Regions from separate parts of the Nocardia sp. CA-151230 genome, predicted to be linked through region 1. Evidence: riboswitches for the same ligand, from Rfam matches in the RefSeq annotation. Region 1 holds a riboswitch; each other region holds the start of a gene.
The links. A riboswitch is a leader RNA that binds a small molecule or an ion and turns the genes downstream of it on or off. The one in region 1 is predicted to bind magnesium.

Region 2: another riboswitch for magnesium. It lies ahead of ACQP1O_RS24465 (MgtC/SapB family protein); the one in region 1 lies ahead of ACQP1O_RS07585 (NRAMP family divalent metal transporter).
Region 3: another riboswitch for magnesium. It lies ahead of ACQP1O_RS11550 (hypothetical protein); the one in region 1 lies ahead of ACQP1O_RS07585 (NRAMP family divalent metal transporter).

The regions. Positions count from the first base shown of each region.
Region 1 is NZ_CP192061.1:1,713,700-1,716,969, forward strand. It holds gene ACQP1O_RS07585 (NRAMP family divalent metal transporter) at 1-1,150, opposite strand, end outside; M-box (ykoK) riboswitch at 1,492-1,672, opposite strand; gene ACQP1O_RS07590 (hypothetical protein) at 1,943-2,191, shown strand; gene ACQP1O_RS07595 (hypothetical protein) at 2,251-2,604, opposite strand; gene ACQP1O_RS07600 (amidase) at 2,735-3,270, opposite strand, start outside.
Region 2 is NZ_CP192061.1:5,142,707-5,145,976, reverse strand. It holds gene ACQP1O_RS24470 (SDR family NAD(P)-dependent oxidoreductase) at 15-779, shown strand; gene ACQP1O_RS24465 (MgtC/SapB family protein) at 831-1,544, opposite strand; M-box (ykoK) riboswitch at 1,746-1,921, opposite strand; gene ACQP1O_RS24460 (MFS transporter) at 1,907-3,217, opposite strand.
Region 3 is NZ_CP192061.1:2,549,690-2,552,959, forward strand. It holds gene ACQP1O_RS11540 (DUF308 domain-containing protein) at 1-444, shown strand, start outside; gene ACQP1O_RS11545 (hypothetical protein) at 484-648, shown strand; M-box (ykoK) riboswitch at 713-882, shown strand; gene ACQP1O_RS11550 (hypothetical protein) at 1,236-2,024, shown strand; gene ACQP1O_RS11555 (ABC transporter permease) at 2,061-3,270, shown strand, end outside.

The DNA of each region.
Region 1 (3,270 bases):
CGTATCCGATATAGAAGGCCGGCGCCTCGGAGACCTTCCAGTGCAGCGAGTGCCGCCGGCCCAGGGTGTCGCCGAGGGCGTAGGTGGTGGCCAGGCCGACGGCATTGGCGCCGATGAGCGAGGCGTCCAGCAGCAGGATGGCGAAGAGCGCGCCGGCGGTGGTGCCCACGTGGTCGTGCAGCGCGTGGGCGACGGCCCCGGCATCGGTGAAGCTGCCGGCCGCGGCCGTGCCCGCGAGGCCGAAGGTGGTCGCCGCCATGATGGCGACCGCGCCGACCATGACCACGACGATGCCGATCCACAGGTCGATGCGCTCGTAGCGGATCCAGCGGGGAGTGATGCGCTTGTCGACGATGTTGGACTGCTGGAAGAACAGCTGCCACGGCGCCACCGTGGTGCCCACGATGGACACGATGAGCAGCAGCAGCGTCGAGTTCAGCCCGCCCGGGAAGGACGGCAGAAATCCGTGAGCGACCTGGGATGCCTTGGGGTGCACCAGGAATGCCAGCGGGAACATGACGATGTTCAGTGCGATCAGCCCGAAAAGGAACCGCTCCCAGCGCCGGAACGAACCGCCGGCCACCATGGCGAACAGCGCGACCGCGGCCAGTGGCACGGCGACGCCCTTGGGCAGCCCGAAGTAGTTGAGCGCCATGGAGACACCGATGAACTCGGTGACGATGGTGAGCGCGTTCACGATGAACAGATCGCCGACACTGAACGCGCCCCAGAACTTGCCGAAGCGGTCGAAGATCAAGCGCGCGTGGCCGACTCCGGCGACCGCGCCGAGGCGGACCACCATCTCCTGGTTCACGTAGAGCACCGGGATCAGCAGCACCAGGGTCCAGACCAGCGCCATGCCGTAGTTCTGCCCGGCCTGCGCGTAGGTGGCCACGCCGCCGGCGTCGTTGTCGCCCACCATGACGATCAGGCCGGGCCCGATGATGGCCAGCAGCATGCGGAAACGCTGGAGGCGGGAACGGCCTTCGAGGGTGTCGTGCCGGCCGATGGAGCCGAGCGCGCCGACGATGTCGCCGACGTGCGCGCTGTCCATGACGGCGCCGGTGGGGTGGGTGTCGGGCCGGCCGGCTGCGGCGGGCACGGCGACGGTGGAGGTGCGGCGGCTGGGGCCGTTCGCGAAGAAGGCCATGGCCTGTCCCTCGCTTTCGATCATCAGGGGTGCGGGCGTGCGGAATACGCCCGGCCGCCGAGCGAGTTCGGGCACGGATCGACCGGCCCGGGGCACGCGCGGGCTACCGCCCGACGGTGGAGCGCCGGGAACGCCTGTGCGGGAAACGGGTCAGCCGGTGACCGGAATGCGGCAAGCCGGGGACGTCAGGAGAGTGAAATCCGTACTCGGATACGGACTATCGCCGGAACTCATTGTTCGTCCCTCACCTCCTTGCCGCCGGGACGTACGTGGACGTCGCTACATCGGGTATCGCATCGCGCACGGCAAGAGGGATCCGGGCCCCGCGCGACGGCGTGGACCCTGCACCCCTCTCGTCAGAGCTTCGGCACTGCACGACGTATCCGGAGGGCTCGCGGCCCGGGGAAGCCACTTCGGATCACCCCTTAATCCGGGGTGATCTGTCCTAACCCTGGGCGTCTCTCGACGTCGTCGGATCAGTGGCCTGTGTTCGTACAGGAGCCTCGCCTAGCGAGGTGCTGACTGGGCAATGGTGGGCCCGGTCGTACCGCTTGTCAAATCCGGGCCGGTCGGTTCCTCGTAATCCCTTGTGCCCCAACCCGGTCCGACCGCAGATACCCTGTGGCAACATTCATGGCTGCCCGGTCCGTCATGGCATCCGACGGTGGCCTCGCGAAGGGTATCGGCCAGGGCGAGGCCACCGGGTTGAAGGGGCCGGGCGCGACCTGTCCGGCCTCGACGATCGCATCGATCTGCGGGCAGCGCTGATGACGGCCGGTGCATGATCGGTCGGTGTCCGAACTCAACAAGCACAATGTCGTCTACTTCGAAAGCGCTACCATGCGAGGGCTCTACGCCGCCCTCGACGAATGGCAGCGGGCCAACAATCATCGGTTCCTGTCGCTCGGCATTCAGCAGGACGACGGGCTCTTCTGCTGCATTGCCCTGATCAATCCTGCCGAGGTGGTCATCACGAGCGCCGACGGCCACAATCACGCCGCTGTCAACCGATTCGGCCTACTTTCCGTCACCTCCGACTAGCCGATCGTTTCGGTTCAGTAGTTCAGTAGTTCAGTCCCGGATCGTGGCCGGGTGACCGGTCACGACTGGATTCCACGCCGCGCCTGCCACGAACTGACCTGCCGCGGACGCCACGCTCCACGGACCAGAGGGTTGTGCCCGTGCCGCCCGCCACGCTGCTCCCGTTTGAATTCGCGGAAGTATTCGAAGCGGATCATCAGCAAACCCGAGACGATGAGCACCGCGGTCGCGATCGCGCCCAGTATCGCCCAGCCGTGGTAGCCGGACGCAGCGGCCGTGAGTGTCATGCCGAGGCATGCGATGCCGAGCAGGCACAGCACCAGAGCTGGGCCTTCGCCCGGGTCCTCGATGGCGTCACCGGGATGCGGATGCCAGTGTTCTCCGTTCGGTTTGACCGCCGTCACCCTGACCATGTCCCTACCTCCCTCGAACCGAGAAAACTCCTTGCCTGTAGTCCAGAATGCACCCGGTGTTGTGGCTACGTGCGAGTAATGTCCTGAAATTTCGGAGAGAATGCCCGATTCTCAGGCGTCATTCCGGGAATCATCCCAGCAATTGACCCTCCGTCGGGATGTGGATACGCGGGAAAGGCTGTTCGGATTCGAGGAGATACGCCAGTTCGATAAGGGTTCGCTCGTCGCCGTGTGCACCGGAGAGTTGCACGCCGACCGGCAGTCCCGCGCTGGTTCGGCCCATGGGCAGCGATATAGCGGGGGTTCCGGCGACATTGTTCAACGGTGTATAGCCCACATAACCGGTGAGCCGCTCGATCAATTCGGGGAACGGAACCGTCGGCGAGACGAATCCGAGTTCCGGCGTGGTGTGCGAGAGGACCGGCGAGACGACCACTTCGTGCCGCGCGAACATCCGGGCGTAGGCGGCCGGCACCCGGCGTAGTCGCCGCAGCGCACCCGGGGTGCGGTGGAAGGTGCGGCGATGATGGTCCCGCAGGCCGCGGGTGAGGCCGTCGGCCTTGGCGGCGTCGAAGGACCGGTCCAGGATGATCTTCCCGGTGCTGACCGCGAGATCGGCGAGTAGCGCCCAGTACTGCACGAAGTCGGCCGCGAACTGCGCGGTGA
Region 2 (3,270 bases), 3.4 Mb from region 1:
GGCAGGCTGAGACCATGACACACAACGGGTTTCGGTTCCAGGACAAGGTCGCCCTCGTCACCGGCGGCAGCAGCGGGATGGGGCTGGCCGCCGCACGGCGGCTCCTCGAAGAGGGGGCGTGGGTGATCGTGACCGGGCGTGACAAGGACCGCCTCGACACCGCGGTGGCCGAACTGGGGGAGCGGGCGGTCGGGGTGGCCGGGGACGCCACCGAACCCGAGGATCTCGCGGCGCTGGCGCGGGTGGTGTCCGAGCGGTTCGGGCGGCTGGATGTGGTGTTCGTGAATGCGGGAATCGGTGCGTTCCAGCCGGTTTCGGCGGTCACCGGCGACGAGTTCGATCGGGTGGTGGGGATCAATTTCAAGGCCGCGTTCTTCACCGTGCAGCACATGCTGCCGATGCTGGTCGACGGCGGTGCGATCGTCCTCAACGCCTCCTTCGCCCCGTATCGGGGCGCGCCCGGCGCCGCACTGTATTCGGCGACGAAGGCGGCGGTGCAGAATCTGACCCGGACGCTGGCCGCGGAGTTGGCGCCACGCGGAATTCGGGTGAACTCGGTGAGCCCCGGCTACATCGACACCCCCGCCTTCCGTGCCGAGGCCTCCGCCGCCGCGCAGGCCGCCGCGGGGGCGCGGGTGGCGCTCGGGCGAGTCGGCGACAGCGACGAGGTGGCCGCCGCCGTCGCATTCCTGGCCTCCGGGGACGCCTCCTACATCACCGGTCAGGACCTGCTCGTCGATGGCGGACTGACCACGGTGATCCCGTCGGCGATGGTGTGAATCAGGATGCGCGCAGGTCGGCGGCCGGGTCCTACGGCCGCAGCGCGGCGTTCACGCCTCGGCCTCCGCGCGCAGCGGCACCGTGCGCCAGCCGACGCTGGTCACCGACGGCTCCAGGCTCAACCGGCTCACCGCGGCCTCCATCTGCCGGTCGTCGCGGCGGTCACCGGTCAGCTCGGCCCGCACCTGCACCCGGCCCGGGGAGGTGTCGTGGCTCGAGATCGACACCAGCCGGAAATCGGTGCGCGTCAGCGACTGCACCAGCAGCGCCCGCACATGCGCCTCGTGCGCGTCGTCGGTGTCGGCGTGGAAGGCGTACAACGCCTCCTGGGCCTCGACCTCGTCGACACCGGGGCGATCCACCGTGCGCGCCACCGTGCGCAGCGCGGTATTGACCACCACCACCGCCACCGTGCCCGCCACCGCGGTCGAATACATGCCCGCACCCGCGAGCGCGCCCACCGCCGCCGCGCACCACAGCGTCGCGGCGGTGTTCAGGCCGCGGATATTGAACCCGTCGCGCAGGATCACGCCCGCGCCCAGGAACCCGATGCCCGAAACGATCTGCGCCGCAACACGAGTCGGATCCGCGGAGGCGCCGTTGAAGCCGTGCGCGGACAGCAGCACGAACAGGGTCGCCCCGGCGGCGACCAGCGAATTCGTGCGCAATCCCGCCATCCGGGCCCGGAACTGACGCTCGAACCCGATCACCGCGCCCAACCCGACACCCGTGCCGAGTCGCAGCAGCATTTCCCACGTGGTCATCTCGATCTCCCACTGGATGACGGCGCACTCCGGACTCGGACGCTACCGGGGTAGGGGTAGCGGCCAGAGGATTGCGGGAGTACGGCCGAGTGAACGATTGGCTAACGGAACTCGATCCGGTCCATCGGGCACGACCACCACCTCCTCGACGCCACGCGCACGCATGCCGGGGGAGTGGGACCGGCGCGAAATCGCCGGTACGGGTACCACCCCTCGTAAGACCTTCAGCACTCCACGGCGTAAACCCGCCACGGGTGGCGGGAGCCGGTCGGGGCATCCCCTTAGCTCGGGGAAACCTGTCCTGATCCGGGGCGTCTCTCGACGTTCGGGATCGCCGGCCTGTATCCGTGAAGGAGCCTCAGCTAACGACGGCACCTTGCGACCAGAAGTAAACACCCGCCCGCCACGATCGGCAACCCGACGTGAGCGCCGTCGCATTCGTGCACCCGCGAGCTTCGCGCCTCGACCGTGACCCGTGCCACCAGCCGCACCACGCACAGCACCGCCACCACCGCCGCGAAGATCTGCACCGCACCCAGCAAACCGGTCGCGCCCGCCAGCAGGCCGACGCCGATGACCGGGCCGCCGCTGCCGCAGTAGGCCATCACGAAATAGGTCGACAGCACATCGGCGTGACGATCGGCCGGTGCGGCCGCGTTGATCGCGGTCAATCCCGACAGGAACACCAGGCCGTGACCCGCCCCGGCCAGCACCGTCGCGAACAGCAGCAACGGCAGCGAGGAGACCGCGCCCGCGACCGCCAGCAGTACCAGGCCCACCGCCAGCAGCGGGAATCCCGTGAAGTCCAGGGCCCGTTCGGGTGTGCCGTAACCCACCAGCTGCGCCAGCGCCCACGCCGCGGGCAGCAGCGCGGCCGCCGCACCACCGACCACCAGATTCGCACTGCCCGACAGGGTCGCGGCATAGGTCGGGATCAGCGTGAGGAAGACGCCGACCACCGCGAAACCCAGGAACGCGCCCGTGCCCGCGGCCGCGAAGACCGCACCCATCCCGGCCGGGATACTCGGCCGCCGTGGCCGCCACCGGGTGACCGCCGCGGTCTCGGGCAGCACCGCCACCGCCACCGCGGCCGGGACCAGCAGCGCCAGCTCCACCGCGAACGGCGTCAGGTACGGAGCCGGAAGGTATTGCGCCAGAACAGCTCCCAGCACCGGGCCCAGTCCCATGCCGCCCGCCGAGGCCACCGCCGACACCAGGGCCGCACGGCGGCGGCTACCGTGTGGCTCCAGCTCGGTCAGCGCGGCGGTGAGCGCGCCCGAGGCCGCCCCGACCGCCAGCCCCTGCAGGACGCGGGCCGCGAACAACCACACCACGTCGGTGGCCAGCGCGAAACCCAGCGTGCCCAGCGCCGCCAGCGCCAGCGCGGGCAGCAGAATCCGGCGCCGCCCCAGCGCATCCGAGGCCGGACCGGCGATCAGCAGCGCGGGAATCAGCACCCCCATGTAGACCGCGAACACCAGCGTCATCACCAGCGCTGAGAATCCGAACCGATGGGCGTAGCCGTGATACAGCGGCGTGGCCACGTTCGTGCCCGTCAACAGGACCAGCAACGTGTAGGCGGTGCCCCAGAACCGCGCACTGCTCCCGGGTGGTGAATCCTGCGGGGCGGCAGCGTCTTCGGGGGCGGCTGCGGTGGATTGCTCGACGGTCATGGCGTCCTCCCGGCACAGACATGTTCGATAATTCCGAACATAACAGGATGTTC
Region 3 (3,270 bases), 840 kb from region 1:
CTGCTGATCGCCTACCCCCTCATCGACGCGGTGTCCTCCGCCATCGACTGGCTCGCGGTACCGGAGGGCTCCGAGCGCCGCGTGACCGCCCTCAACGGCGCCCTGAGCACTCTGGCCGCCATCGCCCTGGGCATTGCTGGAGCCGCCGGCGGCGTGGCCGCCGTCCTGGCCGTATTCGGCATCTGGGCAACGATATCCGGCGCGGCCCAACTCGCAGTCGGCCTCTACCGCCGCGGCCCCACCCTGGGCAAACAATGGCCCACTCTCATCTCCGGCGGCCTGTCCTTCCTGGTCGGCGCCGTCTACGTCGCCCAGGCCACCGGCCCCTCCCCATCCCTGGATGTCCTGTCCGTCTACGCCACCGGCGGCGGCATCTTCTTCATTGCCCAAGCCGCACTGCTGGTCTGGAAGTCGCGCTCCCAGCCAACGACCGGGCAGGTGTAGTACTGACGGCGAGAGCTGAAGCGCCACAGCGTCATATCGGTGACCGGCGTCCTCGTCACGGGGGCGCCGCTCGGCGTGACCGCTGTCGTCGCGGTCGTACTCGGCGGGCGGCAGTCGGCACGGCGCGGCCAGGTCTCACCACGCCGACCAGCGTCGGCGGCACATCTGAAATGTGCGATCGGCGGCCCCGGCGCGCCGCTGTGACATAGCGCTCGCCGGTATGCGAATAGCGGTTTTGACTTTGAACGAGTCTTTGACTAGGTTCCCTGTTGCACCTCGATAGGCGAGGCTCCTGTACGAACACAGGCCACTGATCTGACGACGTCGAGAGACGCCCAAGGTTAGGACAGATTTCTCCGGATCAAGGGGTAATCCAAAGTGGCTTTCCGATTCGGAACACGTCGTGCAGTGCCAAAACTCTGACGAGAGGGGTGTGCGCCCGCCCCGAGAGTTCCGGGCGACCTCCCCCGTGCGTTGACGAATCGCGTTCTACCAGTGAGGAGGTCGGGTAGCAAGATGGCACCCGATGATGACCCGGGATCTCCGGGCCGGCCCCTCCGCCTCGGTCCGGGCCGCTAGCCAGCACACCAACACCGCGTCGATATCTCGACGCGCGTAATTCTCCGATACCCCGATGCCGCCCGCGCGGCACCGGATTATTCGCATGCACATTTCACGAATGAATTCGGAGATTCGCATATATCCGACCCGTCGGCACCACCGTGCCCGGCGGTATTCGATGCTGCCCGTAAACCGATGCGGGCAGCGGTATCCCGAGGGGAAACATCCCGATGAGAATTCGCTTGCTCGCATTCGCCACCGCGGCGCTGACCACCGCCGGACTGGTCGCCCCTGCCGCCGTTTCGGCCGCGGCACCCGGACCGGATATCCGGCCCGCCGACGCTCTGACCGCGGTTCGGGCCGTGTCCGGCGACGCCCGGATCGTGGACCGATCGGTGGTGCTGCGCACCGACCTCGGCACGTTCCGGACCACCACCGACCAGCTGCAGATCCTCGACGCGCAGGGCGTGGTGGTGGGGGCGATCCCGCTGACCATCACGAAGCAGGACACGACGTACCCGATCGACGCCCGCATCGACGGCGACAGCGCCACCCTCACCCCGCGCCCGGATCGGGCCCGACCGGTCAGCACCGAGGAACGACGCATCGCCGCGGAGTTGCACGCCGCCGCGGAGGCGCAGGCCGAAGGTCCTGCGGCACAGCAGATTGCCGATCCCGACAGCTTCGAGGATCGGATGAATATCGTCTTCCAGAATGTCAACAACGAGCTCACCGTGGCCCTGGCGGTGGGCACGCTGCTGGGTGCCGTCATCGGTGCGCCGCTGGGCTGCGTCCTGCTGGGCGCGGGCCAGGGTCTCGCGGTCGGCGCATTGACGTTGGGCACGTTGGCGATTCCCGGCGCCGTCACCGGCTGTCTGGAGGGCGCGGTGGCCGGGGCCGGGATAGGCGTCGTGGTTTTCAACCTGCTCATCGGCGCACCGGCGGTGCTGGCCTCGGCCGTGCACGCCTACAACGTCATGACCGCACCGCCCGCGGTCGCCGCCGAATCGACCAACTGAGTTGCGACGACGCCACCCGGCGCGAGGTGAACAGCAATGACTCTCGAATTGGCAATTCCGGGCCGCCCCAAGACGACTCCCGAGGTGCCGCGGGTACGCGGCCGGCTCCGAGCGGTGGACTACCTGATCATCGGCGCGGGCGTGCTGCTGATCCTGCTGGTGCTGCAGCTGTTTCGGGACATGTCGGTGCCCTGGACACCGGATACCGGAACCGAGACCGCATCAACGGATCCCGCGAACCTGCCGTATTACGCGGCACGCACCACGCTGCGCATGTTCATCGGCCTGGCGGCATCCATCCTCTTCACACTGATCGTCGGCCAGTGGGCGGCGCGCTCGCGGCGGGCCGAGAAGGTGCTCATCCCCGCGCTCGACGTGCTGCAGTCGGTGCCGGTGCTGGCCCTGGTCTCGATCACGGTCACCGCGTTCGTGGGCCTGTTCCACGGCTCGTATCTGGGCGCGGAGGCGGCGTGCATCTTCGCCATCTTCACCGCGCAGGCCTGGAACATGACCTTCGCCTATTACCAGGCATTGCGCAATATGCCCCGGGAGCTGGATGATGCGGCCCGCATGATGCGGCTCACCCGCTGGCAGCGGTTGTGGCAGCTGGAGGTGCCGACGGCCATGGTGCCGATGATCTGGAACGGCATGATGAGCTTCGGAGGCGCGTGGTTCATGCTCGCGGCCTCGGAGGTGATCACGGTGTCCGGCCGGGACGAGGCGCTGCCCGGCATGGGTAGCTTCATCGCGGCGGCCACCTCCGAGGCCCAGGTCGGCAACCTCATAGTGGGTGCGCTGGTCATGGTGCTCACCATCGTCTTGGTGAACGTGGTGTTCTGGCGCCCACTCACGGCGTGGTCGGAGCGATTCCGGGTGGAGCACACCGAAAGTGCGCAGGCGCCACGGAGTCTGGTGCTCGACCTGCTACGGCACAGCACGGTGCCGGGCCGGCTGGCTCGGGTGCTACGGCCGGTCGGTGAGCGAGTCGATCGCCTCATGCGGGTCTTCGGGCGCAGCACCCGCTCCGCCTACGACGAGCGCGCGGGCAGCCGCCTCGGCGATGTGCTCTTCTACGGACTGCTCTTCGCCGTGCTCGCCTGGGGCACCTGGGCACTCGCCTCCTACTTCGAAAGAACCGTGGGCCTGGCCGAATTCGGGCCGACCTCGCTGATGGGGCTGGCCAGCCTCGGCCGTGTGACAGTGCTGCTGGTGGTCTCCACCGTCGTGTGGGTGCCGGTCGGCGTGT